Regions from separate parts of the Nonomuraea muscovyensis genome, predicted to be linked through region 2. Evidence: riboswitches for the same ligand, from Rfam matches in the RefSeq annotation. Region 2 holds a riboswitch; each other region holds the start of a gene.

Region 1 (10,317 bases), 170 kb from region 2:
GGGCCGTCGGCGTGGTGCGGCCGGACCTCGCCGGCGTCGCCCCACGGTTCCGTGTGCACGGCGGTGGGCCGCTCGGACACGACGCACACGCCCTCGCGGGGCCACCACCAGCCGCACGAGCGGGCGGCCGCCGCCCACAGGCCGAGCCGCCCGGCCGGGCCGGGCGGGAGCTCCACGCCGCCGATCCGGCGCAGGGCGTCGTAGTGGGCGACCCAGGAGACGCACTGCGTCCCGTACCAGGAGCTCCCGAGCTGGGCCGGCGCGCCGTGCGCGGCTGTGAGCTGCATGAGGAGCACGTTGGCGGCCGATCGCGTGAGCGAGAGGCGCACGCGCTGGCGGATCACCTGGTCGACGGACCGTTGCGCCGGGGTGAGCCGCGAGTCGATCTCGCGGCACAGCGCGTTCACGGCGGCCCGGAACCTGGGTGGCAGCGGCCAGTCCGGCAGCCTCTCCACGGCCTCCGACGGGCGCGGGCGCACCCCCGGCGGGAGCGTGGCGACGGCCACGGCCGGTGAGGAGACCCAGTGGAAGCGCGGTGGGGCCAGCCCGATCAGGTCGTACAGGCCGGTGATGGCCGCCTCTGCGGCCGGACGGTCGGCGGGCCGCGTCGACAACGCCTGGCCCAGCCATTCTTCGTGGATTGCGGCAGCTTCCCGCTGCACGAGAACGCTCACCAGACGAGGGTGGCGTTGTCCTTTCTCACGATCATGTGGGAAATGGTGACAGATGGCCGGAAGGTCTGTCCAGCACCGTTCCGGCGCGTGTTCACGGGGGCGTGCTCAGAGGAGGCCGGCGTCGCGCACCTTCATGGCGACGTGCACGCGGTTGTCGGTCTCCAGCTTGGCGAAGATGCGGGTGATGTTGGCCTTGACGGTCGCCACGCTCATGTGAAGGCGGGCGGCGACCTCGGCGTTCGAGCTGCCCCGGGCGACCTCGATCGCAACCTGGCGCTCCCGTTCGGTGAGCCGGGCCAGCTCGCGCTCCGCCTCCGGGCGCCGCCGGCCGTGCCCGTCCGTGGCCGCGGCGATCACCTGCCGGGCGACTCTCGGCGACAGCACCGGCTCGCCCGCGGCCACCGCGCGCACCGCCTCCACCATCCTGGGCGGCGGCGTGTCCTTCAGCAGGAAGCCGTCCGCGCCCAGCCGCAGGGCGCGCAGCACCATGTCGTCGGCGTCGAAGGTGGTGAGGACGAGGATCCTGGGCCGGTCGGGCCGTCCGGCCAGCAGCTCGGTGGTGACCAGCCCGTCCTGGACGGGCATGCGGATGTCCAGCAGCACGACGTCCGGCCGCAGCTCCCGGATCGCGGCCATGGCCTCGCGGCCGTCACCGGCCTCACCGGCGATCTCCAGGTCGGGCTCGCCGCCGAGGATGAGGCGCAGTCCGGTGCGCACCATCGGGTCGTCATCCACGACCAGGAGTCGGATCACGTCGCACACCTTCCCACGGCAGCCGGACATCGAGGACAAAGCACCCGTTCTGCACAGCATGGCTGAGGCTGCCGCCGGCCATCCGGGTCCGCTCGGCCACACCGACCAGCCCCAGCCGCCCGCCGGGGCCCGGGGACGGCCCGCCGGGCGGCACCGGGTTGCTCACCCGGATGCGCAGGCCGCCGCCCGGCCGCCCGCCCAGCTCGGCCGTGACCCGGCTGCCCGGCGCGTGCTTGCGCGCGTTGGTCAGCGCCTCCTGCACGATCCGGTACGCGTGCCGGCCGGTCTGCGGCGGCAGCAGCTCGCGGCCCTCGATGCTGTCGGCCACCTCGACCCGCTGGCCGGCGGCCCGCACCTCGTCGAACAGGGCGCCGAGCTGGGCCAGGGTCGGCTGCGGCGCCTCCGGCCCACCCGCGCCCGCGCCGCCCACGTCACCCGCGCCGTCCGCGCCGCCCGGGCCGTCCTCGGGTGGGCCGTCGTCACGCCGCAGCGTCCCGAGGACTGCCCGGAGCTCGTTCAGCGACTGGTGCGCGTTCTCCTGGATCGCCAGCGCGAGCTCACGCGTCTCCTGCGCGCCGAGGTCGGTCCGGTACGCGAGGCCGCCCGCGAGCATCGACAGCAGGGAGATCCGGTGGGCCAGCACGTCGTGCATCTCCTGCGCGATCTTCACCCGCTCCGCCAGCCTGGCCTGCTCGATCCGCTGCCGCTCGGCGCGCCGCGCGGCCAACGCCGCCTCGCGCCGGGACGCCGCCAGGTCGCGGCGCCCGCGCAGGTACAGCCCGAGCGCGGTCAGCGCCGCGAGGATCGTGCTGCCGCCGGTCAGCGAGACCACGGCCACCTGGTCGATGCCCCGCGAGGTGGCGCTGACGGCCAGGCACGCGAAGGACACGGCCGCTGCCGGAACGAGCGGGCGCCACCCCCGCAGCGAGCCCAGCGAGACGTAGGCGGCGTAGGCCGGGCCCACGGCCGTGCTGGAGAACGCGGTCAGCAGCGCAGTCGCCAGCGCGACCGGCAGCGGCCACCGCCGCCACCCCGCCAGCAGGGCCAGCCCCGCCACGCCGAGCCCCACGTCCACCAGGAGGGCCGTCAGCCGGCCGGGCTCCCGGAACGCGACCCAGGCCATGATGCCGCCGTGGAACAGCATCGGCACCACGGCCGACAGGTAGCGCGCCAGGCCGGCCCACCGCTCCGGGCGCGCCTCGTCCTCCGTACGGTCGTGCACGACGCCCAGCCTAGGAAACCTGCGGGTCACCGCCCTAGCGACCTGGGTCGACACCCGGATGGCCGCAGGTCTACGCCGGGCCGTCCGGGCGGGACCCTGGTCCGATGACGGGCCGGCGCGCATCCGGTGGACTTGCACCCGTGATCGAGTTCAAGCATGTCAGCAAGGTGTACAAGGACGTCCGGGCGCTGGACGACGTGTCGTTCACCGTCGAGCCGGGCGGCGTCACCGGGTTCCTCGGGCCGAACGGCGCCGGCAAGTCGACGGCCCTGCGCGTCCTGGTCGGGCTGTCCCGGGCCACGTCCGGTTCGGCCACCGTGCTGGGGAGGCCTTACGGGGAGCTGGACCGGCCGGCGTTCCAGGTGGGGACGCTGCTGGACGCCGGAGCCCAGCATCCCGGCCGCACCGGGCGGGAGATCCTGACCCTCGGCGCGATGACGCTCGGCCTGCCGAGGTCGCGGGTGGACGAGGTGCTGCGTCTCGTCGGGCTGACCGCCGCGGAGGGCGGGCGGCGGTTCGGCGGCTACTCGCTCGGCATGCGGCAGCGGCTCGGCATCGCCCACGCGCTGCTCGGCGAGCCGAGAGCGGTCATCCTGGACGAGCCGGCCAACGGGCTCGACCCGCAGGGCATCCGGTGGCTGCGCGGCCTGCTGCGCGAGCTGGCCGCCTCGGGGTGCGCGGTGCTGCTCAGCTCGCACCTGCTGCACGAGGTGGAGCAGGTCGCCGACCAGGTGGTGCTGATCGCGCGGGGCCGCGTCCTGGCCCGGGGCACCGTCGCCGAGCTGCGCCGCGACGGCCGCACCCTCGAACAGGTCTTCCTCGACCTCACCACGGGCGCGGACCGGAGCGCCGGCCTCGACGCCGCTCTGAGCGCTGACGGGAGCGCGGCATGAGCGCCGTCACCGGGGGCGTCCCGTTCGGCCGGCTGGTGGCGGTCGAGACCCGCAAGCTGTTCGACACCCGCAGCGGCATGACGCTGGCGGCGATCCTGGTCGCGCTGACCGTCGCCGCCGTCGCCGCCCGGGGCGCCGTCGCCGGGCCGAGCCTGGAGAAGCTGGTCGGCACGGCCGGGATCGGGTTCGGCACCCTGCTGCCCGTGCTCGGCATCCTGTCGGTGACCGGCGAGTGGAGCCACCGCACCGTGCTGACCACGTTCGCCCTCGAACCCCGGCGCGTGCGGGTGCTGGCGGCCAAGTGCCTGCCGCCGCTGGTCACGGCCGTCGTGGCGGCGGTGTTCGCGATGCTGGTCGCGGTGCCGGTGACCGCGCTCACCGCCGGGGTCCGTGACGTCCCGGCCGACTGGTCGGTCTCGCCCGCCGCCCTCCTCGGCTGGACCGCCGGGAACGTGCTCGTGGTCGCCATGGGGCTGGCCCTCGGCATGCTGCTGCTGAACGCGCCGGCCGCGATCGTGGTGTGCCTGTCGGCCTCGATCCTGTGGAGCGCCGTGGCCCGCCTCGGCTCCTTCGGCGAGACCCTGGCCGGCTGGCTCGACCTGGGCAGCACGTCCGCCCCCCTCATGGCGGGCGCCATGACCGGCGGCGAGGCCGCCCGGCTGGCCGTCTCCGTGCTGTGCTGGATCGTGCTGCCGGCGGCCGGCGGCGTCGCGCGGGCCGTCCGCAGGGAGGCGGCCTGACCGTCGGCGGTGCTGTTGCGTCCCTCCGGAGGCCGGGTTACGTTGATCGGGTCCAACGCGGGAGCCCGGTGTGACCGGGCTGAGAGGACGGCTATCCATCAGCCGCCGACCGCCAGAACCTGCTCCGGGTAATGCCGGCGAAGGGAGTTGCCGCATGAGTGGCGCGCGCTTTTCCAAGATCTACACCAGTGACCTGCGGGTGCCCGCGCGCGAGGTGCTGCTGTCCAACGGGGAGCGGATCCGCCTGTACGACACGTCCGGGCCGTACACCGACCCGGCTGCCACCACCGACGTCACCCGGGGCCTGCCGGCCCGGCGCGAGGAGTGGATCCTGGCGCGGGGCGACGTGACGGGCTACGACGGGCGGCCGGTGCAGCCGGTCGACGACGGCCGGCCGAGCGCCGCCGCCCGCGACGAGCACGCCTGGCGGGGCGCGGCCCGGCGTCCGCTGCGGGCCGCGGGGGCGCCCGTGACGCAGCTCGCCTACGCCCGCCGGGGAGAGGTCACCCGGGAGATGGAGTTCGTCGCGGTCCGGGAGGGCGTGACACCGGAGTTCGTCCGCGACGAGGTGGTCGCCGGCCGGGCGATCATCCCCGCGAACGTCAACCACCCGGAGAGCGAGCCGATGATCATCGGCCGCAACTTCCTCGTGAAGATCAACGCCAACATCGGCAACTCGGCCGTCACCTCGTCCGTCGAGGAGGAGGTCGAGAAGATGACCTGGGCCACCCGGTGGGGCGCCGACACGATCATGGACCTGTCCACCGGCCGCGACATCCACACCACCCGCGAGTGGATCATCCGCAACTCGCCCGTCCCGGTCGGCACGGTGCCGCTCTACCAGGCGCTGGAGAAGGTCGGCGGGGTGGCCGCCGACCTGTCGTGGGAGGTGTACCGCGACACGCTGATCGAGCAGTGCGAGCAGGGCGTCGACTACATGACCGTGCACGCCGGGGTGCGGCTGGCGTACGTCCCGCTGACCGCCCGCCGCAAGACGGGCATCGTGTCCCGGGGCGGCTCGATCATGGCCGCCTGGTGCCTGGCGCACCACCGCGAGAGCTTCCTGTACGAGCACTTCGCCGACATGTGCGAGATCTTCGCCGCCTACGACGTGGCGTTCTCCCTGGGCGACGGCCTGCGGCCCGGCTCGATCGCCGACGCCAACGACGAGGCGCAGTTCGCCGAGCTGCGCACGCTGGGCGAGCTGACCGCGATCGCCCGCGAGCACGCCGTCCAGACGATGGTCGAGGGGCCCGGCCACGTGCCGATGCACAAGATCAAGGAGAACGTCGACCTGCAGCGCGATCTGTGCGACGACGCCCCCTTCTACACGCTCGGCCCGCTGGTGACCGACATCGCGCCCGGCTACGACCACATCACCTCCGGCATCGGCGCCGCCATGATCGGCTGGTACGGCACGGCCATGCTCTGCTACGTCACCCCCAAGGAGCACCTGGGCCTGCCCGACCGGGACGACGTCAAGACGGGCGTCATCACGTACAAGATCGCCGCGCACGCCGCCGACCTGGCCAAGGGGCACCACCTGGCACAGGCATGGGACGACGCGCTGTCGGACGCCCGGTTCGAGTTCCGCTGGGAGGACCAGTTCGACCTGTCGCTCGACCCCGACACCGCCCGTTCCTTCCACGACGAGACGCTGCCCGCGGCCCCCGCCAAGACCGCCCACTTCTGCTCCATGTGCGGGCCCAAGTTCTGCTCCATGAAGATCAGCCACGACGTCCGCCGCTACGCCGACGAGCACGGCCTGTCCGACTCCGAGGCGCTCACGGCCGGCATGTCCGAGATGTCGGCACAGTTCCGCGACCAGGGCGGCACGGTCTACCTGCCCCTCGCCGACACCTGAGGCGAACGCCCGGTGAAGCGCCGCGGAACTCTGTGACCTTGAAGAGGTGTCGTGCCCGCGCGCTACGGCGCTTGGCCAGGTAGGGGACCTGGCCGCCCCGGCTCCATCGAACCCAGGGCACCAGAAGCCGGGCAGTTCATTCACTCTCATAACACTTTTCCCGTTGCTGACCAAGAAGGGGTGTAAACGACGAAGGGGGTACGGCTGGTGCGTCGCAAACAGGCCGACATCGCTACAGACCCGGAAGCTTTCGAAGCTTTCTACCGACGCCATGTCGACGCGATCACGTCGTTCCTCGCCCGGAGGGTCGCCGATCCGAACACGGTCGCCGACCTGGTGGCGGAGGTCTTCGCAGCGGTGCTCGACTCCGCCCACACCTACCGGCCAGGCCGCGGTAGCGAGATCGCCTGGTTGTACGGCGTGGCTCGCAACGCCCTCTCGGCCGAGCGGCGGCGGGCGTTCAAGGAGACGAGACTGGCCGAGCGGGTGGGCGGACGAAGACCGCTCGACTCCGACGACGTCACCGAACTCGAAGAGCGGATCGACGCGGAGAGCCTGGCCAGACGGGCCTTCCAGGCCATGGCCGGACTGCCGGACGGTGATCGCGCCATGATCGAACTGGTCGTGATCGACCAGCTCACGATCAGCGAGGCGGCCACCGCTCTGGGCATCCGGCACGGGGCCGCCAGAGCCAGACTGCACCGCGCCCGCCGCGCGCTCAGAACCGTGCCAGAGATGGCCCCCTTCGTCCTGGAAGGAATTCAGTGAACTACAAGGAGCACGTGCTGATGGAGCTCAAGGACGAGATCGTGGCTCGCAACAACGACCGGCACCGGCGGGGCAGGCGGCGGCGGCTGATCACCGGGGCGGCGGTGGCCGGGCTCGCGGCGGTCGCGGCCCTTACGGTGCCGTTCCTGAGCGGATCGGAGACTCCGGCCTACGCGGTCACCAAGAACACCGACGGCACGATCACCCTCAAGATCATCGAGTTCAGGGATCCGGCCCAGGTGGAGAAGGACCTGGCGGCAGTCGGCCTGACCGCCGACGTCTCCTACACCAAGCCCGGCACCCGCTGCGCCCCCGAGCGCGGGCAGACCGAAGCCGGTCCCACGTTCTCGAAGGAGGAGCTCAAGAGCAAGGACCCGGAGGTGCACAGGAAGATCCGGGAAGCGATCGAGAACTCGCCGAACGGCAAGGCGTTCAAGCTGGGCGGCGGCGAGCTGCGGATCAACCCGCAGCTCGTCAAGGCGGGGCAGACCGCCGTCATGGAGTTCACCGAGAACGCGGACCAGACCTCGGGCCCGGAGAAGCCGAGGCCCCTGTGGGAATTCAGCGGCTACATCGTCACCGGGCCGGTCAAGCCCTGCAAGGTCATCGACGACCCGTCCTGGGACAAGATGCCCGACCCCAAGAAGAACCCGGAGGCGTACCCGCCGGCGGGTAGCTGACTGCCGCCAGGGGGCACGGCAGCCGGCACCGCCTACCGTGCCCCGCCCGGCGACAGGCGCCGAGATTGAACACCCGCCGGCCGCTTCGCCCGCGCCCCCATCCTGGCCTGCGACCGGCGCCCACGCGCTGTTCCGGGAACCCCCACAGATCTGGTCATTTCCCGGTAAGTTGATCAGCGCTTCCGGACACATGTTCATGACTGAGGAACCAGTTCGCGTGTTGACCCGTCGAGTCGTGCTGTTGGCCGCCGCAGTGCTGACCGTCTTATCCCCCGTTCCCGCCGCCGCGGCCCCGGCCGAGCCGGTCTCGGGCCACGACGACAACCACTTCTGGACGCTCAGGCCGGCCTGATCGCCATGTCCCTTTGCCCCACGCCACCGACGAGCCGCCCCGGAGGGCCGCGGCGATGACGGCGTGGGACGAGGCGGCGGACGTCCCGCGCTTCCGGCTTCTCGGCCCGCTGGAGATCGTCTCGGGCGGCGGCCCCGCCAGGATCACCGCCCACAAGCAGCGCACCATCCTGGCGATGCTCCTGGCGCACGCCGGTGACGCCGTCTCCCTCCCGCTGCTCGTGGACGAGGTGTGGGACGGCCGGCCACCGCCGTCGGCCGTGTCCAACCTGCGCACCTACGTCATGCAGCTCCGCCGGTCGCTGCCCGCCCCGGCCGATCCGCCCGGCGACCGCCTGGTCACCTCGCCGTCCGGGTACCTGCTCCGCCTCGCGCCCGGCGAGCTGGACCTGCGGCGGTTCCAGGCGCTCGTCGGCACGGCGCGGCAGGCCCGCTCCGCCGGCGACCTCGGCGGCGCCGAGCGCGCCTACGCCGACGCGCTCGCGCTGTGGCGCGGCGACGCCGCCGAGGACGTCCGGCTCGGCCCCACCCTGCGGTCCGTCGTCGCCCACCTGGACGAGCAGCGCCTCACCGCCGTGGAGGACCACGTGGAGGTCCTGCTCGCGCTCGGCAGGCATGCCGAGGTGGTCGAACGGCTGCGCCTGCTGGCCGTCCGCCATCCGCTGCGCGAACGCGTCCACGGCGGGCTCATGCTGGCCCTCTACCGGTGCGGCGACACGGCCGGGGCGCTGGAGACGTACGGGCACGCCCGCCGGCTGCTGGCCGACGAGCTGGGCATGGACCCCGGCCCGGAGCTGCGGCGGCTGCACGAGGCGATGCTCCGGCGCGACCGGGACCTGCTGCTCCCCGCCGCGGGCCGCGAGCCGACGGCCCACCAGCTCCCCCTCGACGCGCACGGCTTCACCGGCCGCGACCGGGAGCTGGCGGGGCTCGACGCGCTGCTCGGCGACGGCCCGCCCGTCATCGTGCTGTCGGGTACGGCCGGCGTCGGCAAGACCGCGCTCGCCGTGCACTGGGCGCACCTGGTGCGCGACCGCTTCCCCGACGGGCAGCTGCACGCGAACCTGCGCGGCTTCGACGCCGGCGGATCGGTGCCGCCCCCGTCGGAGACGCTACGCGCGTTCCTGGAAGCCCTCGGCGTGCCGGCCGACCGTGTGCCCGCCGCCTTCGAGGCGCGGCTGGGCCTCTACCGCGGCCTCCTGGCCGACCGGCGGGTGCTCGTCCTGCTCGACAACGCGCGCGACGCCGACCAGGTCCGTCCGCTGCTGCCGGGCTCCCCCACCTGCCTGGTCCTGCTGACCAGCCGCAACCGGCTGACCGGCCTGGTCGCGGCCGAAGGCGCCCGGCCGCTCACCGTCGACCTGCTGCCCACCCCGCAGGCGCGCGAGCTGCTGACCCGCCGTCTCGGCCCGGACCGGGCGGCGGCCGAACCCGAGGCCGTGGAGGAGATCATCGCGCGGTGCGCGCGGCTGCCCCTCGCGCTGGTCGTGGCGGCGGCCCGGGCCGTCACCGAACCCGGCCTGCCCCTCGCCGGCGTCGCCGCCGAGCTGGGCGAGCCGCTCGGTTGCCTGGACGCGCTCGGGACGGGCGATCCGGCCACGGACGTGCGTACCGTGTTCTCCTCGTCGTACCGGGCGCTCGGGGCCGAGAGCGCGCGGCTGTTCCGCACGCTGGGGCTGCACCCCGGCCCGGAGATCTCCGTCGCGGCCGCGGCCGGCATGGCCGGGCTGCCGGTCCGGCGGGTGCGGCCGCTGCTCGCCGAGCTGACCTGGTCCCATCTGCTCACCGAACCCCGTGCCGGCCGCTACGTCCTGCACGACCTGCTGTGGGCGTACGCGGGCGAGTTGGCGCACGCGCACGCCGACGACGCCGAACGCCGCGCGGTGGCGCACCGCATGCTCGACCACTACCTGCACAGCGCCGACGCCGCCGCCTCGGCCCTGGAGCCCCGCCGGGCCTCGATCACCACCACGCCGCCCCGGCCGGGAGTCCGTCCTGAGACCTTCGCCGGCGAGCGGGAGGCGATGGAGTGGTTCGCCGCCGAACAGGCCGTGCTGCTGGCGTGCGTCGGGCACGCCGCGGCCCACGGCTTCCCCCGCCACAGCTGGCGGATCGCCTCCGCCCTGACCACCTTCCACGACCGGCAGGGCCGCTGGCCCGACCTCGTGGCGGCCCTGTACACGGCGGAACGCGTGGTGAACGACCTGCCGGCGCGGGCGCACCTGCACCGCCTGCTCGGCCACATCCACCACAGCCTGGGCGACCTGCAGCGTTCGGTCACCTGCTACCGGCACTCCCTCGACCTGTTCCGGCGCGACGGCGACCGCTTCCAGGAGGCCGGCGCCCTCGTCCGGCTGGGCGAGAGCCACTAC
Region 2 (10,317 bases):
GCTCCGCGCGCCACCCGCCGCCGATCAGCGCACCAGGGGGAGCCGGATCTCGAAACGGCATCCGGGCCCGTCGTTGACCACGCCGATCATCCCATCGTGGGCCTCGACGATGCCCTGGGCGATCGCCAGGCCGAGCCCGGCTCCCCCGTCGGGCGTCGGCGTCCGGGCGGCCTCGCCCCTGAACGCCACGTCGAACACCCGTGGCAGGTCCTCGTCCGGGATCCCGCCGCAGCAGTCGGAGACCGACAGGCAGGCCATCCCCGCCTCGACCCCCGCCCGCAGCACGACGGTCCGGTCGGATGGCGTGTGGCGGATCGCGTTGACCACGAGGTTGCCCAGCGCCCGGCCGAGCGCCCCCGGGTCGGCCTCCACAGGCACGGCCCCCATCGCCTCGGCGGCCAGCCGCACCCCCTTGGCGCGGGCCAGCGGCTCGGCTCCGGCGACGGTGTCGGCCACCAGGTCGGCCAGGCCGATCCTGGCCCGCGAGAGCCGCAGCGCCCCGGCGTGGATGCGCGACAACTCGAACAGGTCGTCCACCATCGCCGACAGGCGCTCCACCTCCAGCTTGATCTGCCCGTGGTAGCGGGCGACGGTCGCCGGGTCGGACACCACCCCGTCCTCCAGCGCCTCGGCCATCGCCCGCATCCCGGCGAGGGGGGTGCGCAGGTCGTGGCTGACCCACGCCACCAGCTCGCGCCGCGCCTCCTCCAGGGCTCGCTCGCGGGCGCTCGCCTCCTCCAGCGTGTCGGCGATCGTCTGCAGCTCGGCGGGCAGCCCTCGGGGCGCGGTGAACGGCAGTTCCCGTACGGCGGCGACCAGCCGCCTGCTCTCCCCCACGACCCGCCTGGCCAGCGCGAACGCCACTCCCAGCCCCACCAGCCCGCCCACGGCGACGACGCTGAGCACGATGTCGCGCACCCGGCCCTCGATGATCATCATGAGCGTGATGGCCACCACGCCCGCCAGGGTCGCGACGACCGAGACCACCATCACCACGGCCAGCATCACGCCGATGGACCGCCTGCGCAGCGACCACGTCGCCCACACGCCGAGCACGGCCACCACCAGTCCGAGCCCGGCGGTGACCGCCACGATCACGCCCAGGTCGCCCATCGCGGCGGCCCGCGCGAGCCCGCCGAGGCCGGTCATCCCGGCGACTCCAGGGGCTCGTAGCGGTAGCCGACGCCCCACACCGTGACGATCCTGCGCGGCCGCGTCGGGTCGGGCTCGATCTTCTCGCGCAGCCGCCTGACGTGCACCGTCACCGTCGAGGAGTCGCCGAACGACCAGCCCCACACCTGGTTCAGCAGCGCCGACCGGCTGAACGCCTGGCGGGGGTTGCGCATCAGGTAGGCGAGCAGGTCGAACTCGCGGGCGGTCAGCGGCACCTCGCCGCCGTCCAGCCGTACCTCGTGGGCCCCCACGTCGACGACCAGGCCGGCGTCGCGCAGCACCCCCGAGCCGGCCGTGACGGACGCGCCACGCGCCCGCCGCAGCACGGACTGGACGCGCAGCGCCAGCTCGCGGGGGCTGAACGGCTTGGTCACGTAGTCGTCGGCACCCGTCTCCAGGCCCACCACGCGGTCGATCTCCTCGCCCAGGGCGGTCAGCATGATGACCGGGACGGGCCAGCGTTCGCGGAGCCTGCGGCACACCTGCAGCCCGTCGACCTTGGGCAGCATGAGGTCGAGCACCATGAGGTCGGGCGGCCGGGCCAGCGCCCGCCGCAGCGCCTCCGCCCCGTCGCCGACGCACTCCACCTCGTGCCCGTCGCGCTCCAGGTAGCGCGCCACCACCTCGGCCACGGTGGGATCGTCCTCGACCACGAGGATGCGCGTGTTCACCTCTTCACGGTACGGCCGGGCCACCCTGTGCCGACACCCGGGACGACACCCACGTCATCGGTTCGTAAGCCTCGCGGATCATGCCCACAGGACGTACGGTGGGCTCATGAGTCGAGTCGTCATGCTCGTGCTGGGCGCGCTCCTGGCGCTCTTCGTGCTGTTCAACTTCGTGCTGCCCATGATCATGGGTCTGCTGAAGGTCGCGCTGATCATCGGGGTGGTCGCCCTGCTGGTCTTCATCGCGGTGACCCTGGTCGGCAAGACGTCCCGCTGAGCCCGTGACCGCGTTCCTGCTCGACCCCTGGCTGATGGGCGTCACGATGGTGGCGGTCCTGCTGCTGGTCAGCTGGGCCGCCAGGCTGCTGCCGCTCGGCACCGCCGAGCCGTCCGGCTTCCCGCTGGTCTACGCCCGGCGCACGGCGTTCCAGCGGCAGCGCGATCCCGGCGCGGCCGGCCGGCCACGCCCCCGAGCGCCTTCCCCCTGCCCCGCTTCCCGTTAGCGGGGCTTCGTCTTCGACGAGCCCTGAGTCCGTCTTCCTCTGTGTGAAGACTTCCTCATGTCTGAAGGGCTCATGATCGATTCTCTTGTCACGTTCGTCGTCGGCATGTCCGGGGGCCACGCCGCCCTCGCCATCGTGCTGTTCACACTGGCCGTACGGGTGCTGCTGCTCCCGCTGAGCGTCCGGCAGGCGCGCAGCGCCAAGGTCAAGGAGCGGCTGGCGCCGGAGCTGCGCCGGCTGCAGAAGCGGTTCGGGCGCGATCCGCAGCGGCTCAGCAAGGAGGTCTCCGCGCTGTACGCCAGGGAGGGCAGCTCGCCGTTCGCCGGAATCCTGCCGGGGCTGGCCCAGTTGCCGTTCCTGTGGCTGATGTACCAGGTCGCCACGCATCCGACCGCGCTCGCCGGCCAGCAGTTGCTGGGGGTTCCGCTGGGTCAGCAGGTGGCCGGCGTGGTAGCCAATTACGGACTGATCAGTTGGCCATTTTCGGTCTTCGCTGTGATCATCGCACTGGTCGCACTGGTGGCGTGGCTGTCGTCACGGAAGATCCGCGCCACGCTCACGGAGGAGCAGCCCGAAACGCTGCGGAAGATCATGCCGTTGCTGCCGTGGGGCTCGGTCGTCGCCGCGGCGATGCTGCCGCTGGCCGCCGGACTGTACCTCCTGGTGTCCACGGCCTGGACCTTCGGCGAGCGCGCCGTGCTGGCCGCCCGCGTCGGCTAGCCGGCCTCTCTCAGGGCTGCGACGTGCCCGTTCATCGAGCCGTTGCCGTTGGGCGCGGACAGGATGGCCCACACGGTCGTCATCTCGCCGTCATGGCGAACGCCCCAGCTCTCGGCCACGTACTCGACGATGCCGAGCCCCCTGCCCCCCAGCGATGAGAGGGTGGGGCGGCCCGCGCGCGGCTCGGTGGCGGCTCCCCCGTCGCTCACCGCCACCTCGATCCGGTCGCCGCTGCGCAGCCACGCCACCTTGACCATGCCCGACGGCAACGGATGGGCGTGTCTCAGCGCATTGCTGAGCAGCTCGCTCACCACCAGTACGGCGTCGTCGATCGCGGCGTCGAACACGCCGAGATCCTGCAGGTCAGTGCTCAGACGCTGGCGGGCAACGGCGACGCTGGACGGCGCGTACGGCAGCAGCACCATGCTTGACACACCCACCTCCCCGTCTACCAGTGCCCCCCGCGGGAACACTCCCCGGTACGACCGAAATGCCCCGTTACTCAATCCCAGAAACCGCATCTCGATCACAGCTTGTACACATTGGACTGTAGGTCAGCACATCCGTGACCACCTCGTTACCGCATCGGTGTGTCGGATCCAGTAATGGAGGCGGTGCCGATGACGAGCCGCATCCGGGTGCCGCCGCCGTCGCGCGAGTGGGCGCTCACGTCGCCGCCCTGGGCCCTGGCCAGGCTCCGCACGATGTAGAGGCCGAGCCCGACACCGCCGAACCTCCTGCGGTCGCCGCTGTCGACCTGGACGAACCGCTCGAAGATCCGTTCCCGGTCCGGCGGGGCGATGCCGACGCCCTCGTCGTCCACGACGACCACCACCGTGTCGTCCTCCGGCCACGCCTCGACCCGGATCAGGCCGCCTGCCGGGCTGTACTTGAACGCGTTCTCCAGCAACTGGCCGAGCACGATCTCGGTGGCCAGCGCGTCGCCCCGGACCGGCGGCAGGTCCTCCGGGACGGTCACCTCGACCCGGTGCCGGTCGGACAGCTCGGGCAGGCCGAGCGTCGCCGCGTGGATGCGTTCGGTCAGGTCGAACGCCTCGACCCGGACCTTCAGCTCGTCCGCGCCGGCGCGGGAGCCGAGCAGCAGATGGTCCATGAGCCGTCCCAGCGACCGGGCCCGCTCGGCGATCGTGTGGACGGCGGAGCGGCGCTCGGGGTCGGTCAGCTTGTCCCAGCGCGCGTCCAGTGTGCTGGCGAAGCCGCGCACGATCGTGATCGGGGTGCGCAGCTCGTGGCTGGTGGTGGCCAGGAAGAGGTCCTTGGCCTCCTCCAGTTCCTTGGCCTGGGTCACGTCGCGGAAGTCGACCACCACCTCGCCGGTCTCCTCGATCTGGGCGCCCACCACGTCCAGCCAGCGCCCGTTCGGCAGCCGGAAGGTCAGCTTCTCGCCCGGCCCCGGCAGCGCGAACGGCGGCGGCAGGTCCAGCACCGCGTCGGCGGGCAGGGCGGTGAGCTCGGTCGCCGCGGGGTTCCACCGGATCACCCGTCCCTCGCGGTCCAGCACGGCGATGCCGTCGGCGCTCGCGTCGAACAGCGCCCGCTCGTGGGCCCGCTGGCGGATCGCCTCCTGGTAGGCCATCGCGTTGCCCACGGCGATCCCCGCGTGCCCGGCGAGCAGTTCGAGCAGCTCCAGCTCCAGGTGGCCGGGCCGGCCGTCGGCGAACAGCGCGTACAGCGCGCCGTAGGGGCGCCCGCCCACGGCCGCGAGACCGAGCGCGATGGTGTGCAGTCCGGACAACTCGGCCCAGACCAGTTCGCCGAGGCCGCCGGACTCCAGCAGGACGGTCCGGCCGGTGCGCAGCAGCTTGCCGACGAGGCTGGTGCGCAGATCGGCCGTCGCGCCCTTGAGCGTCTCGGGCAGCCGGTGGGTGCTCACCAGGCGCAGGCGTTCGCCCTCGATGAGCACGAAGCCGCCCGCGTCGGCGCCCGTCAGCTCGGTCAGGCTGGCCGCGATCCGGTCGAGCACGGCCGACAACTCCAGCTCGGCGTTGATGTCGGCGACCACGTCGGTCAGCCGGCGCACGAGCTGCGCCCGGCGCGCCACGCGCTCGCGGGCCGCCTCGTCGGCCTCGGCGGGGTGGTGTTCGCAGACGTAGCCCACCACCGAAGTGCCGATGACCAGCGCGCTCGTGTCGACCCGGACGTCGATCACGCCGCCGTCGCTGCGTAACCGCCTGGTCTGCAGCCTCACCTGACCGCCCGTGCGCACGCGTTCGAGCACCGCGTTGTGCTCGGCCGTCAGCTCGTCCGGCACGATCGGCGCCCGGCGGCCCAGCATCTCCTCGGCTGTCCAGCCGAAGAGCCGTTCGGCCGCCGGCGTCCACACCAGGACGGTCTGGTCGCGGTCGAGCGCGATCAGCGCGTTGGGCGAGGCGGCGAGCACCGCACGGGCGATCTCGTCGTCACTGCCGGCCCACTCGTCACCCACATCTCCATAGTGCCCGTGGCGAGGTGCCTGCGTCGTGCGATCCGTCCGATACGCTGCGGTCACGGCTTGCGACGGGAAGAGGGTGAGGGGATGGCGGGCGGCGACATCGATGCTCTGCTGCGGGTCACCTCGCCCACCTACCGCGGACAGTCGCCCCCCGACATCGCGTTCGGCACCTACGACGGCGCCGTCGGCAGGATGGTGCTCGCGGTGTCCGGCAAGGGCCTCGTGGCGTGCAGCTACGACGACGAACACGTCGTCTTCGAGCGGGTGTCCCGGCACGTCGGCACGTTCATCGGCCCCGACGCCCGCCGGCTCGACCCGGTGCGCCGGGAGCTCGACGCCTACTTCTCCGGCCGGCTGCGCGCCTTCGCCACACCGGTCGACCTGGCCCTCGCCACGCCGTTCGCGCGCACGGTGCTGCAGAAGACGATGGCGGTTCCCTACGGCACGACGGCCACCCTCGACGCGATCGCCGAGCGCATCGGCCGGCCGCGCGCGCTGCGGGCGGTCGGCAACGCGCTCAGCTCCAACCCGGTGTGCGTGGTGGTGCCCTGTCACCGCGTCGTCCCGGGCGACGGCGCGCTCGGCGACTACGCCGGAGGCACCGCCGCCAAGCGCCACCTGCTCACCGTCGAGACGCGCGCCCTCGCCTGAACACCGCGCCGCCCTGAACGCCGCGCCGTTCTGAACATCGCGCCGCCCTGAAACACCGCGCCGTTCTGAACATCGCGCCGCCCTGAAACACCGCGCCGGGCTGGTCGTTAGCGTCGGCGGGAGCGGGCGACCACGCCCACCGCCAGCGTCACGAGCGCCGCCACCAGGGCCGCGCCGAGCGCGCCGTTCATCCACGGCTGCCGGGTGAAGCCGATCGCGTCGCGCACCGCCCCCCACAGGGCGTCCCACTGCCCGACGGTCGGCGTCGAGGTGGTCAGCCAGTACGCGGCGAAGCCCAGGGCCCAGGGCAGCAGCATGGACCAGCGGGCCGGCGCGTCCTCCGCGGTGTTCCACCCGAACGCGCCGCCGAGCACGAAGTAGTCGACGGCCAGCACCGCGAACATCGGCACGAACACCGCCCCGATCACGCTGAGGAAGGCCCCGTAGGACGTCACGTTCACGAGCAGCGCGATGCCGATCGTCAGCACGCCCACCGCGATGGAGAAGACCCTCCGGTCCACCCGCGGCATGAGGTTCTGCAGCGACACGGTGGTGGAGTAGACGTTCGCGAACGACTGGTCGGTCTCCCGCAGCACGAGGACGGCGAAGAACAGCGCGCCGAGCGGCGCCGCGACGAACGGCCCGAACACCGCCGTGCTGTCGGCGCTCACCGCGGCCGACCCGGCGATGGCCACCGCGTAGACGCCGAGGCCGAGGCAGGCCACCTGGGCCAGCGTGTAGCCGCCGACCACACCGGTGAACGCCGCCGTGCTCGACCTGGAGTGCCGGGCGAAGTCGGCGGCGAGCGGCACCCAGGAGACCGACAGCGCGATCACGTAGTCGACGGCCGGCGCGAAGGCCGCCCACGAGCCGCCGGTCTCCGGTTGCGCCGTGCCCAGGAAGTCCACGGCGAACCAGATCATCGCGACGACGACGGCGATCGTCACGTAGCGGCGCAGCACCCGTACCGCGCCGAGCGGCCAGATGCTCAGCGCGGTCGTGAGTACCCCGGCCACGATCACCCACACGGCGTACGGCACCGTGGGGCCGAAGATGGCGCTCGCGCCCATGGCGATCACCCAGAGCTCGAAGGCGCCCCAGCCGACCATCTGGACGATGTTGAGCACGGTCGGGATGTACGACAGCCTCGCCCCGAACAGGCCGCGCAGCAGGACCATCGCCGGCTGCCCGGTCTGCGTGCCGGGCACGGCCGCCACGCCCACCATGGCCGTGCCGATCAGGCTGCCGACGAGCGCGGCCGTCAGGGCGGCCGCCAGGCTCAGCGGGGCGTCGCCGAGCGGGTTGATCAGGAACAGCGCTCCCGAGAAGCCCAGGAGGCTGACGCCGAGGTTGGCCCACAGGGCGCCCTGGTCGAGCAGCCCGAGGGTCTTGGGGGGTTCTCCTTCGAGGGTCAGCGGAACCTCGTCGGCGACGTGCGCCATCGCACTCTCCCTACGCCGGCATTACCCGGACAGGTTCATGCGGTCGGCAGCGGCGGTAGCTGCCCTCTCAGCCCGGTTGCCCCGAGCTCCCGCGGGTGTGTGTATCGCCCGAATTATGACACTAGATCGAGTTTGTCACTAGTCAGGCGACAAAGGGAGGTTGGCCCGTCTCGCTGACCATCGGCCTGCGGACGAACTCCCACGACTGCATGCCGCCACCGACGTTGACCGCCTCGCGTCCCAGGTGGTTCAGCCAGGCCGCCACCTGCAGCGACCGGCCGCCGGACCGGCAGACGACGTAGACCTTGCGATCCTCCGGCACCTCGGCGACCCGGCCCTGGATCTCCGACATCGGGATGTGCACCGCCTCGGGAGCGTGACCGGCCACCCACTCCTCGCGCTCGCGCACGTCGAGCAGGAAGGCGTCGGCGGGGACCTGGTTGGCCTCGATCTCAGGAACCGTCATGTGTCCATCATCTCGCGCCCGCGGTCGTAGGCGGCACGGGCGGCCGCGATCTCCCCCTGGTGCTCCTCGGGCCAGGTGACCAGCGCCTTGATCGTTTCGTGCAGGGTACGGCCGAGCGGCGTGAGCGCGTAGTCCACCCGGGGCGGCACGACCGGCGACGCGGTCGAGGATCTGGCGGACCTCGCAGCCCTCTCGGGTGTCCCACTGCCGGACGTCGTAGGCGTCGTCGGCCTCGGTGCCGCTCATTTGAGCAGACGGGACAACCGCCGGTCGGCGAGGGGTTTGCCGCCCGTCTGGCAGGTGGGGCAGTACTGCAACGAGGAGTCGGCGAACGACACCTCCCGGATCGTGTCGCCGCACACGTCGCAGGGCTGCCCAGCCCGGTTGTGCACCCGCAGCCCCGACTTCTTCTCCGCCTTGAGGTCCTTGGCCGCCAGCCCGTGGGCCCGCTCGACCGCCTCGCGCAGGGTGGTGACGATGGCCTCGTGCAGGTCGGCGATCTGCGCGTCGGTGAGCGTGGCGGCGATCTTGAACGGGGACATCCGGGCCACGTGGAGCACCTCGTCGGAGTAGGCGTTGCCGATGCCCGCGATGATCTTCTGGTCGCGCAGCAGGCCCTTGATCTGGGTGCGGTTGCCGCCGACGATGCGCTTGAGCGCGTCGACGGTGAAGGCGTCGTCGAGCGGGTCGGGGCCGAGGGCCGCGATGCCCGGCACGGTGTCGGGATCTTTGGTGACGTGGACGGCGAGGCGCTTCTGTGTGCCCGCCTCGGTCAGCTCGAACCCCGGCGCGAGCCCCGCGTCGTCGGGCGCGAACCGCACGCGCACGGCGAGTGGGCCCTTGCCCGGGCGGACCGGCTTGGCGCCCGACAGGTCGTCGCGCCAGCGCAGCCACCCGGCCCGCGCCAGGTGGATCACCAGGTGCAGCCCGTCGCAGTCGAGGTCGAGGAACTTGCCGTGCCGCGCCACGCCGGTGACGGTCAGCCCGCCGAGCGCGCCCACCGGCGGGTCGAACGTCTTGAGTGCCTGGATCGCGAGCACGTCGACCGCCAGGACCGTGCGGCCCACCGCCCGCTCCCGCAGGAAGGCGGTCAACGACTCGACTTCGGGAAGTTCCGGCATGTCACCAGGGTACGGGTCGGCCTCGGCAATCCACAGCCTGTGGACCGTCGGCGACGACGTGCCGTCAGGGCACGTCCCAGAACGCCAGCTCGTGCCGCATCCCCTCGACGAACAGCGCCTCCGCCCGCGCGGGGTCCGGGGCCGCCTCGTCGATCATCTCCCCGATCCGCGCGGCCAGCGCCGCGAAGCCCGGGTCGGCGTAGGTGTCCACCCAGGCGCGGTACCGCGGCTCGGCGGGCGGGTTCTCCGCCAGCTTCCCGCCCAGCATCGAATAGCCCCACATGCAGGGATAGAGGGCTGCCAGCCCCTCCCCGTAGTCCGTGGCCGACTCCAGCAGGAACGCCGTGTACGCCGCGCAGGCCGGGCCCTTGCGCGCCCCCTCCAGGTCGGCCCCGAACTCGGCCGACATCGACCGGTGCAGGTCCAGCTCGTCGTGGAACGTCGCGTGGGCCAGGTCCACCAGGTCGCCCACGTGCCCGTCGGGCGCCTGCCAGGCCAGCCGCGCGAACACCCGCACGTAGTCGAGCAGGAACAGGTAGTCCTGCTCCAGCCACGACCGGAACACCGGCTCGGGCAGGTCGCCCCGCCCGATGCCCACGACAGTGGGATGGGCGAGCTGCTCCCTCAGCAGCGGAAGACCGACGGCGTGCAACTTCTCCGAAAGACCCATGAGGGCACGTTAATGTCAAAACCATGACTGTGACGATCGCCGAGGAACTCCTGCTCCTCGCCCTCACCGAGGACGACGGCAAGCTGCTCATCTCCGGCACGCAGCTCGACCCGGCGCTGGCCGGGGCGATCCTGGCGGAGCTGGCCGTCAACGAGCGGATCGAGCTGTCGGCGAAGAAGGTGTCCGTCCGCGACGCCACCCCCCTCGCGGACGCGGAGCTCGACGCGACCCTGGCCCGCATGGCTGAGGAGCGCAAGGAGCGCAAGCCCGTCTGGTGGGTGCAGAAGCTCTACTCCGCCAAGCTCCGCAACCGCCTGCTGACCAGGCTCGCCGACACCGGGGTGCTGAGCGAGCAGCGCGGCAAGGTGCTCGGCGTCTTCCCCACCACCCGCTGGCCGGAGCTCGACGGCAGCGTGGAGGCGCAGGTCAGGGAGCGCGTGGCGGGCGCGCT
Region 3 (10,317 bases), 2.3 Mb from region 2:
CTGTACGACGGCCTCAGCCTCGACCTGGCCGCACTGCAGAACGGCGGCCTGGTCACCGCCTGCTCCGACGAGTTCTACTCCTCGCCCAACAACGTCATCGCCCCCGGCCTGGCCCGCCACCAGGCGGAGGGCTGGGAGACCGCCCGCCGCCGCGACGACGGCAACGACTGGCTCGTCATCCGGCTGGCCGGGCCCGGTGTCGTCCGGCTGGCCGAGATCGACACCACCAACCTGATCTTCAACGCCCCGGCCGCCGTGTCGCTGACCGGCCGGCCCGCCGGCGACGGCGACCGCGAGATCGAGCTGCTGTCCCGGACGAGGCTCCAGCCCGACACCCCCCACCGCTTCCGCCTGCCACCCGCGGAGCCGGTCACGCACGTACGGGTCGACATCTTCCCCGACGGCGGGCTGGCCAGGGTGCGGCTGCACGGCCACCTCGCCTGAGGCGCGGCCACCCCGCCTTGACCGGCCTAGTGCCAGAGGATGACGAGCGAACCCGGCGGGCGCTCGCTGTTGGGCAGCGGACGCTGGAAGCGCACCACGCCGCCGTTGCCCAGCCGGCGGATCTTGACCTTGAAGCCGAGCTGCTCCAGCTCCTGCTTGGCGTCGTTGACGTTCTTGCCCATCACCTGCGGCACCAGCGCGAACTGCTGGTCGTCACGCGCCTCGTCGTCCTCGTCGCCGCGGTTGAACCAGCCCCAGAAGTCGTCGGTGCAGCGCGCCACCGTGACCATCGCCATCGAGCCCTTGTCGACCTCGGTCTTGGCCGTGGGCGACTGCGCGATGACCGTGCACGGCTCGGCGTCGTCGTCCACCTCGTTGACCTGCACCTGGAAGCCCTGTTCCTGCAGGTAGGCGGCGGCCTCGTTCTTGGTCATGCCGGCCACGTCGGGCATCACCAGGCCGGCGCTGACGAAGACGCCGACCTTCGAGCCCTCCCTGACCTTCTCGCCCACCTGCGGCGAGGTGCGGATCACCGCGCCGCGCTCGACCTGCTGGCTGGGCAGCCGCCTGACCGTGCCCACGGTGAGGCCGGCCTTGGCGATCGCCAGCCGGGCGTCGCTCTCGGTCAGGCCCTGCACCTTGGGCACCAGCACCCGCTTGGGGCCCAGCGACGGCACCAGCGTGACCGTGGTGCCGGTGTCGACCTCCTTGCCGGAGACCGGGTCGGTGCTGAGCACGAGGCCCTCGGCGACGTTCTCGTCGTACTGGCCGGGCGCCTGGCGCACCTTGAAACCGCGGGAGGTGAGGTTCTGCTCGGCCACGACGACGTTCTTGCCGACCAGCCCGCTCGGCACGGTCACCGAACGGGTCTGCGAGAAGTAGACGCCCGTCGCCGCGATCGCCACCACCATCACCGCGGCCAGCGCGACCAGGACCCACGTCGAGCGGAGCACCCTCCGGCGCCCCTGCGGCGCCGGGGCCTCGGCGCGCGGCTGGACGAGCGTGTGACCGGGCAGGCCGGCAGCCGGGCCGGCCCCGGTCGCCGGCATCGTCCGCGTCGGCTGGGGAGCCTGCTGCGGCAGCGAGTGCGCGCCGGAGTGCGGCTGCGACGGGTACTGCGGCGCCGAGTGCGGCTGCGACGGGTACGGCTGTGACGGGGACGCCTGTGACGGGGACGAGGGGGGCTGCTGCCGGTAGGGCTGCGAGTGCTGCGTGCGGGACGCGGCGGGGTCGGTCAGCCGGGGCAGCAGGCGGTGCGTCTCGACGGCCGCCACCAGCATCGCGGTCGCGTCGGCGGGACGGTCGCCGGGCTCGCGGGCGGTGGCCTGCGCGACCAGCGCGTCGACCTGCGGCGGCACCTCTGGGACCAGCGACGACGGCGCCGGAACGGTGTCGTGGACGTGCCGGTAGGCCACCGACATCGGCGTCTGGCCGTCGTAGGGCGGCTGGCCGGTCACCAGCTCGAACAGCATGATGCCCGTCGAGTAGACGTCGCTGCGCGCGTCGGCCGCGCCCGTCGTCACCTGCTCGGGCGACATGTAGCCGATCGTGCCGATCATCATGCCGGTGCGGGTCTGACCGGAGGCCTCGATCGCGCGGGCCAGGCCGAAGTCCACGACCTTGACCCGGCCGTCGGCGGTCAGCAGGACGTTCTCCGGCTTGACGTCGCGGTGCACCATCCCGGCCTGGTGGGCCGCGCCCAGCGCCGCGAGCACCGGGATCACCATCTCCAGCGCCTCGCGCGCCGGCAGCCTGCCCCGCTCGCGCAGGATGTCGCGCAGCGTCCTGCCCGGCACGTACTCCATCGACAGGTAGACCACGTCGCCGTCGGTCCCCTGGTCGAAGACGGCCACCACGTTGGGGTGGGACAGGCTGGCCACGGACTTGGCCTCGCCGATGAACCTGCGCACGAACGACGGGTCCTCGGCCAGCGACCGGTGCATGACCTTCAGGGCCACGGTGCGGTCGAGCCGGACGTCGAGCGCGAGGTAGACGGTCGCCATGCCGCCCCGCGCGATGCGGGACTCGATGCGGTAGCGCCCATCGAGGAGCCGCCCGACGAGGGCGTCCGCAGTCGTCGTGTCCACGTCGCCGAGTTTACGGGCGATTGAGGCCCGGCACGTCCTGACCATCCCAAACGATGCCGAGCCGTGGCCCTCGTCCGACCCGGGCCTGGAACGCCCGCGACCCCGGCGGGGCAGGCCCCGCGCAGGCCCGGCGTGCCGCCCGCTACCGGATTCGTCCGTAGTGCTCCGGCCTTCAGGCCGGGGGTGAAACGGACTCTCCCACGGAGCGGGGCAGGAACAGTCGATTCGCCGCCAGGCGGACCGGGGTCACCACGGTCAGACCGGCCGGTTCTGCTGCTCGATGTACTGGCGCACGATCGAGAGCGGGGCGCCGCCGACGCTCCCGGCGAAGTACGAGCCCGACCATAGCTTGTTGGCCCGGTAGTAGTGGGCGGCCAGTTCGGGGAACTCCTGGCGCAGTCTGCGTGAGGAGACGCCCTTGAGGCTGTTGACCAGCTTCGACAGGGCGACCTTGGGAGGGAAGTTCACCAGCAGGTGGACGTGATCGTCCCCGCCGTCGAACTCGGCCAACTCGGTCTCGAAGTCCGCGCACACCGACCGCGTGATCTCTTCCAGGCGAGTCAGATGAGTGTCGGTGAAGACCGGATGCCGGAATTTCGTCACGAAAACCAAGTGGGCATGAAGCAGGAATACGCAATGTCTTCCGGTTCTGATATCGCTGTGTCCGGCCATAAGCCAACCCTAGGATGTGGTCGTGCAGTTGCGCTATTCCTTCCGCCTGGACCCGTCCCCCGGCCAGCGCATCGCGCTGGCGAAGGCGTTCGGGTGCGCGCGGGTGGTGTTCAACGACGCGCTCGCGTTGCGCCGCCACGCCCACGCCGAGGGACTGCCGTTCATCAGTGACGGAGAGTTGTCCAAGCGTGTCATCACCCACGCCAAGCAGCACCCGGAGCGGGCGTGGCTGGGCGAGGTGTCGGCAGTGGTGCTCCAGCAGGCCCTCGCGGACGCCTGCATGGCGTATCGCAACTTCTTCGCCGGCATCAGCGGCAGGCGCAAGGGTCCCAAGGCCGCCCCGCCCCGGTTCCGGTCGCGCAAGGACCTGCGGCAGGCGATCCGGTTCACCAGGAACGCCCGGTTCAAGGTGGGGGAGAAGCTGTCCCTGCCGAAGATCGGCGATGTTGCGGTGCGCTGGTCGCGGGCGTTGCCGTCCGAGCCGTCCAGCGTGACCGTGATCAAGGACGCGGCAGGCAGGTATTTCGCCTCGTTCGTGGTCGAGATCGCCGAGCAGGAGTTGCCCGAGGCCGAGGCCGAGACGGGGATCGATCTGGGGCTGGGGCATTTCGCGGTTCTGGCCGACGGGCGGAAGATCGGCTCGCCCCGCTTCCTGCGCCACGCGGAGAAGAAGCTCCGCAAACTTCAGAAGAGGCTGTCGCGTAAGGAGAAGGGATCGAAGAACCGGGCCAAGGCGCGGCTCCAGGTCGCTCGCCAGCACGCGAAGGTCGCCGACGCGCGCCGTGAGTTCCACCACCAGGCCTCCACACAGATCATCCGCGACAACCAAGCGGTGTTCGTGGAGGACCTGGCGGTCAACGGGCTCGCGCGCACGAAGCTGGCCAAGAGCGTCCACGATGCGGGCTGGTCGTCTTTTGTGGCCATGCTGGAGTACAAGGCGAAGCTGTATGGGCGGGACTTCGCGAGGATCGGCCGGTTCTTCCCGTCCTCCAAGCTCTGCTCGGAGTGCGGCGCGATCGCTGAGGCGATGCCGCTCGGTGTCCGGGAATGGGCTTGTGTCTGCGGGACGGTCCACGACCGGGACGTCAACGCAGCGATCAACATTCTCGCCGACGGACGGGCGGAGAGGCTAAACGCCTCCGGAGGGCAGGTAGGACCACCGCGTGCGGTGGCGCGGCCCGGTGAACGAGGAAGCCTTCCAGGTGCCGCGTGAGCCCACGCGGCACGGGCGAGAATCCCCGGGATTCATCCCGGGGAGCGCGTCAAGGGGTCATCGGTGAGGACGCCTCCGCGTGGCGGCGGCGGGGGATGCGCCCGGCCAGGCGGGCGAGCCGCCCCGCCTGCACGGCGCCGCGCATGGCCGTCGCCATGAGGTCGGGCCGCTGCGCCCGGGTGACCGCCGTGGCGAGGAGCACCGCGTCGCAGCCCAGCTCCATCGCGAGCGCGGCGTCGCTGGCCGTGCCGATGCCCGCGTCCAGGACCACCGGCACGGAGGCCGCCTCGACGATCAGCTCGATGCTGTGCGGGTTGCGGATGCCGAGCCCGGAGCCGATCGGTGCGCCGAGCGGCATGACCGCCGCGCAGCCCGCCTGCTCCAGGCGGCGCGCGAGGGCCGGGTCGTCGCCGATGTACGGCAGCACGACGAACCCGTCGGCGACCAGCCGCTCCGCCGCGTCGAACGTCTCGATGGGGTCGGGCAACAGCGTCCGCTCGTCGGCGATCACCTCCAGCTTGACCCAGTCGGTGCCGAGCGCCTCGCGGGCCAGCCGGGCGGTCAGCACGGCCTCGCCCGCGGTGAAGCAGCCCGCCGTGTTGGGCAGCACCTTGATGTCGCGCCGCCGCAGCACGTCCAGCACCGACCCGCGCGCCGCCGGGTCGAGCCGTCGCATCGCGACCGTGGTCAGCTCGGTGCCGGAGGCGACCAGCGCCTGGTCCAGCACCTCCAGCGAGGGGGCGCCGCCCGTGCCCATGATGAGCCGCGAGGAGAACTTCTCGCCCGCGATGATCAGGTCATCCACCTTGCACCGCCGTCAGCACCTCGACGCGGTCGCTGTCGCGCAGCCGCGTGGAGTCCCAGGTGCCGCGCGTCACCACCTCGTCGTTCAGGGCCACCGCCACCCCGCTGGTGGCGCCGGTCAGGATCCGTACGGCCTGCGCCACGGTCGTGCCGTCGGGCACCTCGCGGGCGTCGCCGTTGATCGTCACTTTCATCCCAACTCCTTGAGGGTGGAGCCCCGGGCCCCGGCCCGGGGGGCACAGGGTCACCCGGCGGGCCGGGCCGTGGTCCGCGACGGGGAGCACAGGGCCGCCAGCTCGGGCTCCTCGCCCAGCAGGATGGCCGCCGTGAGCGGGGCCAGCAGGACGCCGCCCCGGTGGTGCCCGGTGGCCAGGGTGAGCCCCGGGGTGCCGCTCGGGCCGATGTACGGGATGTTGTCCGGCGTGCCGGGACGCAGCCCGGCCACCACGTCGGCGACCTCCAGCTCCGTCACCCCGGGCACCAGCTCGCGGGCGTCGCGCAGCAGCTCGTACAGGCCGCCGGCCGTCACCCGCGTGTCGAACCCCAGCTCCTCCTGCGTCGCCCCCACCACGAGCTCGCCGTCGCCGCGCGGCACCAGGTAGACGTACGCGCCGTGCACCGTGCCGCGCACGCACCGGCTCAGGAGCGGCTCGGGGGAGCGCAGCCGCATGATCTGCCCCTTGACCGGCCGCACCGGGACGTCGGCCAGCTCGGCGCTCCACGCGCCGGCCGCCAGCACCACGCCGTCCGCCCGCAGCTCGTCCGGAGCGCGGTCCAGCAGCACCCCGCGGACCGCGCCGCCCTCGCGCAGCAGTCCCGTCACCCGGGCGCGCACCAGCGGGACGCCGCGCCGCTCCAGGGCGGCCAGCAACGCCGCCGTGACCCGGCGCGGGTCCACCCACGCGTCTTCGGCCGCGAGCAGCCCGCCGCGCACCGACGGCGCCAGCATGGGCTCCAGACGGCGGCACTCGCGGCCGGTCAGCCGCTCCACCGCGAGCCCCAGCTTGGCCATGAACTCCGCCAGCTCGTCCAGCGCCGCCAGGTCGTCGGCCCCGAACGCCACGTCCAGCGTGCCGTCGTGCCGCAGGTCCACACCGAGCCCGGCCCGCCCGGCCGCCGGGACGCCCGGACCGCCGCCGGCGTGCGAAGCGGCGTCCAGACCGGCGTCGGCGGTCAGCTCGGCGACGAAGGACGGCCACCTGCCCAGCGAGGCGACGCCGAGCCGCAGCAGCGGCTCCTCGGTGTAGGTGACCTCGCTGACCGGCGCCAGCATGCCCGCCGCCGCGTGCGAGGCGCCCGTGCCGGGAGCAGGGTCCACCACGGTCACCGCGCGTCCCGCCCGGGACAGCCGCCAGGCGATCGTCAGCCCGACGATCCCGCCGCCCACGATCACTTCCATGCGCGCTCCCTTCGCCGGCATGATCCGGATCAGGTGTCTTGCGGTCGAAGGCCCGTGCAGCCTTCCTCTCAGCCCGGTGCGGCCGGACTCCCGCGCGTCGTACGCCTCCACCCTAAGCCCTCGCTGCGACACGCCGGCACCGGCCCGTTATGGTCTTGACCGTGAACCATGTCGTGGTGGTCGGATCGGGCCTGGCGGGTGTGCGGAGCATCGAGGCGCTGCGGGCGGGCGGGTTCGACGGCGCGATCACCCTCGTGGGCGAGGAGCGCCACCGCCCCTACGACCGCCCCCCGCTGTCCAAGGCCGTCCTGCTGGGCGCCAGTGACTCCAGCTTCGTCGACTTCGACGCGGCCGCGCTGCGGGTGGACTTCCGGCCGGGCGTCGGCGCGAAGGCGCTGCGGCCGGGCGTCGTGGAGACCACCGAGGGCGAGCTGGCCTACGACGGCCTGGTCATCGCCACCGGCGCCGAGCCCATCACGGTGCCGGGCGACGGTCCGCAGCACGTCCTGCGCACCCTCGACGACGCGCTGGAGCTGCGCGCGAGGCTCGTGCCCGGCGCCCGCGTGGTGGTCATCGGCGCCGGCTGGATCGGCGCCGAGGTGGCCACCGCCGCCCGCCGGGTCGGCTGCGAGGTGACCGTGATCGAGGCCGGCCCCGCGCCGCTCGCGCACGCCGTCGGCGCCGAGGTCGGCGCCCGCACCCTGAGCTGGTACGACGGCATCGACCTGCGGCTGGAGACGATGGTCTCCTCGGTCGAGGAGGGCGGCGTCGAGCTGGTCGGCGGGGAGTTCGTGCCGGCGCACGTGGTCGTCACCGGCATCGGCGTCCGCCCGGCCGTCGAGTGGCTGGCCGGGGCCGACATCGACCTGCACAACGGCGTCGTCACCGACGAGCACCTGCGTGCCTCGCTGCCGGGGGTGGTCGCCGTCGGCGACTGCGCCGCCTGGTGGTCGCGCCGCTACCAGGCCCGGCTGCGGGTCGAGCACTGGGACACCGCGCTCGGCGCGCCCGAGGTGGCCGCCGCCTCCCTGCTCGGCGAGGAGGCCGTCTACGACCCGGTGCCGTACTTCTGGTCGGAGCAGTTCGGCCACATGCTCCAGTACGCCGGTCACCGCGAGGCCGCCGACCGGCTGCTGTACCGGGGCGAGCCCGCTGGCAAGTGGTCGGCCGTCTGGCTGACCGGCGACGACACGCTCGCCGCCGTGCTGACCGTCGACCGGCCGCGCGACCTGGTCCAGGGGCGCCGCCTCATGGAGGCCGGACGGCGGCTCGACGCGAACCGCCTGGTAGATCCCGATATTTCGCTACGAGATTGTGTTGTTTGAGCCAGCGTGGCATGTGGTAGTTGTGGTTCCGTGACGCTTTCTGTTGCACAGATCGACCGGGAGACCGACCAGCTCGTCGACGAGTGGCTCACTCTTCCCGAAGTGGCCGAGCGCCTGGGGCTGTCCCTGGGCAGGGCCAAGCAACTCCTCAAGGACCACAAGCTGCTCGGCGTCCGCCGCGGCGGCGGTGGGCCGCAGGTGCCCGCGGTCTTCATCGACGAGAAGGACGTGATGAAGGGCCTGCCGGGCACGCTGACCGTGCTGCAGGACGCCGGATACGACGACGTCGAGGCGCTGCGCTGGCTCTTCACCCCCGACGACTCGCTGCCGGGGTCGCCCGTCCAGGCGATCAAGGCCGGTCGTCATACCGAGGTCAAGCGGCGTGCCCAGGCCCTCGCTTTCTGACGCCCGGCTCTACCTCTGCACCGACGGCCGTCGCGAACGCGGCGACCTGGCCGAGTTCCTCGACGCCGTGCTGGCGGCCGGCGTGGACATCGTCCAGCTCCGCGAGAAGGGGCTGGAGGCGCGCGAGGAGCTCGCGCTGCTGGAGGTGTTCCGCGACGCGTGCGACCGGCACGGCAGGCTGCTGGCGGTCAACGACCGGGCGGACGTGGCCCACGCCGCCCGGCCCGACGTGCTCCACCTGGGGCAGGACGACCTGCCCGTGAGGGTCGCGCGAGAGATACTCGGCGACGACGTCCTCATCGGCAGGTCCACCCACTCCACCGCCGAGGCGTCCGCCGCCGCGGTGGAGGAGGGCGTCGACTACTTCTGCTGCGGCCCGATCTGGCCCACGCCCACCAAGCCCGGCCGGTCCGCGCCGGGGCCCGCGCTGCTGCGGCACGCGGCATCGCTCGGCACCGACCGGCCGTGGTTCGGCATCGGCGGCATCGACCTGGCCAACCTGGACGAGGTCATGTCCCACGGGGTCACGCGGGTCGTCGTGGTGCGGGCGATCACCGAGGCCGACGACCCGGGCGCCGCGGCGGCCGAGTTCGCCAAGCGCCTGGCCCGCTGAGCCGACCGGCGGCTGAGCGAGCCGGGTCGCGTCAGGTCTTGCGCGAGGTGGCGGCCACGGCGAGCTCGGCCAGCGCCGCACGCGCCTCCGGCGTGAGCGGGGCCTTGTCGAGGCAGGCCAGCGCCTCGCCGAGGTAGTCGGTGATCAGCTCCTCGCACTCGCGCAGCGCGCCCGTGTCCTCGATGACGCCGCGCAGCACGGCCACGCCCTCGTCGTCGAGGCCCGGGTCGCCCAGCAGGCGGCGCACGGCCGCGGCCTGCTGCGGCGAGGCGGCGGCCAGGGCGCGGGCCACGAGCATCGTCCGCTTGCCCTCGCGCAGGTCGTCGCCGGCCGGCTTGCCGGTGCGCGCCGGGTCGCCGAACACGCCGAGGATGTCGTCGCGAAGCTGGAAGGCGATGCCGACCCGCGTGCCGAACGTGGTGCACAGCTCGTCCATCCACGGCAGCCGCTCACCGGCGGCCAGCACCAGGCCGAGCCGCAGCGGCTGCTCCACGGAGTACTTGCCGCTCTTGTACAGGGCGACGCGCAGGGCCGACTCGAACGTGTTCTCCCCGTGTGCCTGCTCCAGCAGGTCGAGGTACTGGCCGCACATCAGCTCGGTGCGCATGTGGTCGTGCACCGGCTGGGCGGCGGCCAGCGACGCGGGCGGCAGGCCGCTGGTGCGCCACATCTCGCCCGACCAGATCAGCAGCAGGTTGCCCAGCAGGATCGCCGCGCCCACGCCGAACTGCTCCGGCGCCCCCTGCCAGCCGGCCTCGGCGTGGATCTTCTCGAAGCGCCGGTGCGCGGACGGCATGCCCCGGCGCAGGTCGCTCCTGTCCATCACGTCGTCGTGCACCAGCGCGCTGGCCTGCAGCAGCTCCAGCGACGCCGCCGCGGTGAAGATCTCCGGCAGCTCGGCGCCGCCCGCGCCGCGCCAGCCCCAGTAGCAGAACGCCGGACGGAGCCGCTTGCCGCCCGCCAGCAGCTCGCTGGCGGCGAGGCGCAGCGGCTCCAGCTCCTCGGACCCCATGGCGGGCAGCTGGCGGTCGACGAACGCCCGCAGGGAACGGTCAACCTGGTCGCGGAGGGTGTCCATGCTCGCGGCCTCAGTGCTCATGTGCATGAGACTAGTGGTCGCACGACTGGTGCAGGATCTCCAGGTTCCCCTGGGACCGCTGGTGCGCGGCCGGTCACGGTACCCTGATCTCATGGCCCTTGGTCGACCCTCTGTCCTGCCCGATCGCGTCCCCACCGTCCGTGAGCTCCTCGCCGCCGGTGGCCGTTCGTTCTCCTTCGAGTTCTTCCCCCCGAAGACCGACGAGGGAGAGCGCCAGCTGTGGCGGGCGATCAGGGAGCTGGAGGCCCTTCGTCCC

The links. Region 2 has a riboswitch for thiamine pyrophosphate ahead of FHU36_RS13855 (purine-cytosine permease family protein). Riboswitches for the same ligand answer to the same signal wherever they lie in the genome.
Region 1: linked by a shared signal. The riboswitch ahead of thiC (phosphomethylpyrimidine synthase ThiC) and the one ahead of FHU36_RS13855 (purine-cytosine permease family protein) in region 2 are both predicted to bind thiamine pyrophosphate.
Region 3: linked by a shared signal. The riboswitch ahead of FHU36_RS02900 (FAD-dependent oxidoreductase) and the one ahead of FHU36_RS13855 (purine-cytosine permease family protein) in region 2 are both predicted to bind thiamine pyrophosphate.

Annotation. Positions count from the first base shown of each region.
Region 1 is NZ_JACHJB010000001.1:3,080,895-3,091,211, reverse strand. Features, by position in the region: gene FHU36_RS14680 (DUF6745 domain-containing protein) at 1-674, opposite strand, end outside; gene FHU36_RS14675 (response regulator) at 780-1,427, opposite strand; gene FHU36_RS45595 (sensor histidine kinase) at 1,402-2,649, opposite strand; gene FHU36_RS14665 (ABC transporter ATP-binding protein) at 2,790-3,542, shown strand; gene FHU36_RS14660 (ABC transporter permease) at 3,539-4,282, shown strand; TPP riboswitch at 4,330-4,445, shown strand; gene thiC (phosphomethylpyrimidine synthase ThiC) at 4,437-6,146, shown strand; gene FHU36_RS14650 (RNA polymerase sigma factor) at 6,354-6,914, shown strand; gene FHU36_RS14645 (hypothetical protein) at 6,911-7,594, shown strand; gene FHU36_RS45590 (hypothetical protein) at 7,812-7,946, shown strand; gene FHU36_RS14640 (AfsR/SARP family transcriptional regulator) at 7,960-10,317, shown strand, end outside.
Region 2 is NZ_JACHJB010000001.1:2,913,696-2,924,012, reverse strand. Features, by position in the region: gene FHU36_RS13895 (sensor histidine kinase) at 25-1,149, opposite strand; gene FHU36_RS46310 (response regulator transcription factor) at 1,146-1,844, opposite strand; gene FHU36_RS13885 (hypothetical protein) at 1,951-2,118, shown strand; gene FHU36_RS13880 (DUF6412 domain-containing protein) at 2,123-2,344, shown strand; gene FHU36_RS13875 (YidC/Oxa1 family membrane protein insertase) at 2,417-3,064, shown strand; gene FHU36_RS13870 (ATP-binding protein) at 3,061-3,489, opposite strand; gene FHU36_RS13865 (sensor histidine kinase) at 3,642-5,510, opposite strand; gene FHU36_RS13860 (methylated-DNA--[protein]-cysteine S-methyltransferase) at 5,577-6,167, shown strand; gene FHU36_RS13855 (purine-cytosine permease family protein) at 6,275-7,609, opposite strand; TPP riboswitch at 7,600-7,712, opposite strand; gene FHU36_RS13850 (rhodanese-like domain-containing protein) at 7,752-8,075, opposite strand; gene FHU36_RS44355 (winged helix-turn-helix transcriptional regulator) at 8,072-8,224, opposite strand; gene FHU36_RS13840 (Fpg/Nei family DNA glycosylase) at 8,318-9,196, opposite strand; gene FHU36_RS13835 (TenA family protein) at 9,261-9,866, opposite strand; gene FHU36_RS13830 (GOLPH3/VPS74 family protein) at 9,890-10,317, shown strand, end outside.
Region 3 is NZ_JACHJB010000001.1:602,801-613,117, reverse strand. Features, by position in the region: gene alc (allantoicase) at 1-444, shown strand, start outside; gene pknB (Stk1 family PASTA domain-containing Ser/Thr kinase) at 471-2,531, opposite strand; gene tnpA (IS200/IS605 family transposase) at 2,787-3,203, opposite strand; gene FHU36_RS02915 (RNA-guided endonuclease InsQ/TnpB family protein) at 3,226-4,416, shown strand; gene FHU36_RS02910 (thiazole synthase) at 4,466-5,221, opposite strand; gene thiS (sulfur carrier protein ThiS) at 5,214-5,414, opposite strand; gene FHU36_RS02900 (FAD-dependent oxidoreductase) at 5,465-6,619, opposite strand; TPP riboswitch at 6,609-6,723, opposite strand; gene FHU36_RS02895 (NAD(P)/FAD-dependent oxidoreductase) at 6,781-7,944, shown strand; gene FHU36_RS02890 (Rv2175c family DNA-binding protein) at 7,975-8,349, shown strand; gene thiE (thiamine phosphate synthase) at 8,327-8,962, shown strand; gene FHU36_RS02880 (polyprenyl synthetase family protein) at 8,994-10,061, opposite strand; gene metF (methylenetetrahydrofolate reductase [NAD(P)H]) at 10,153-10,317, shown strand, end outside.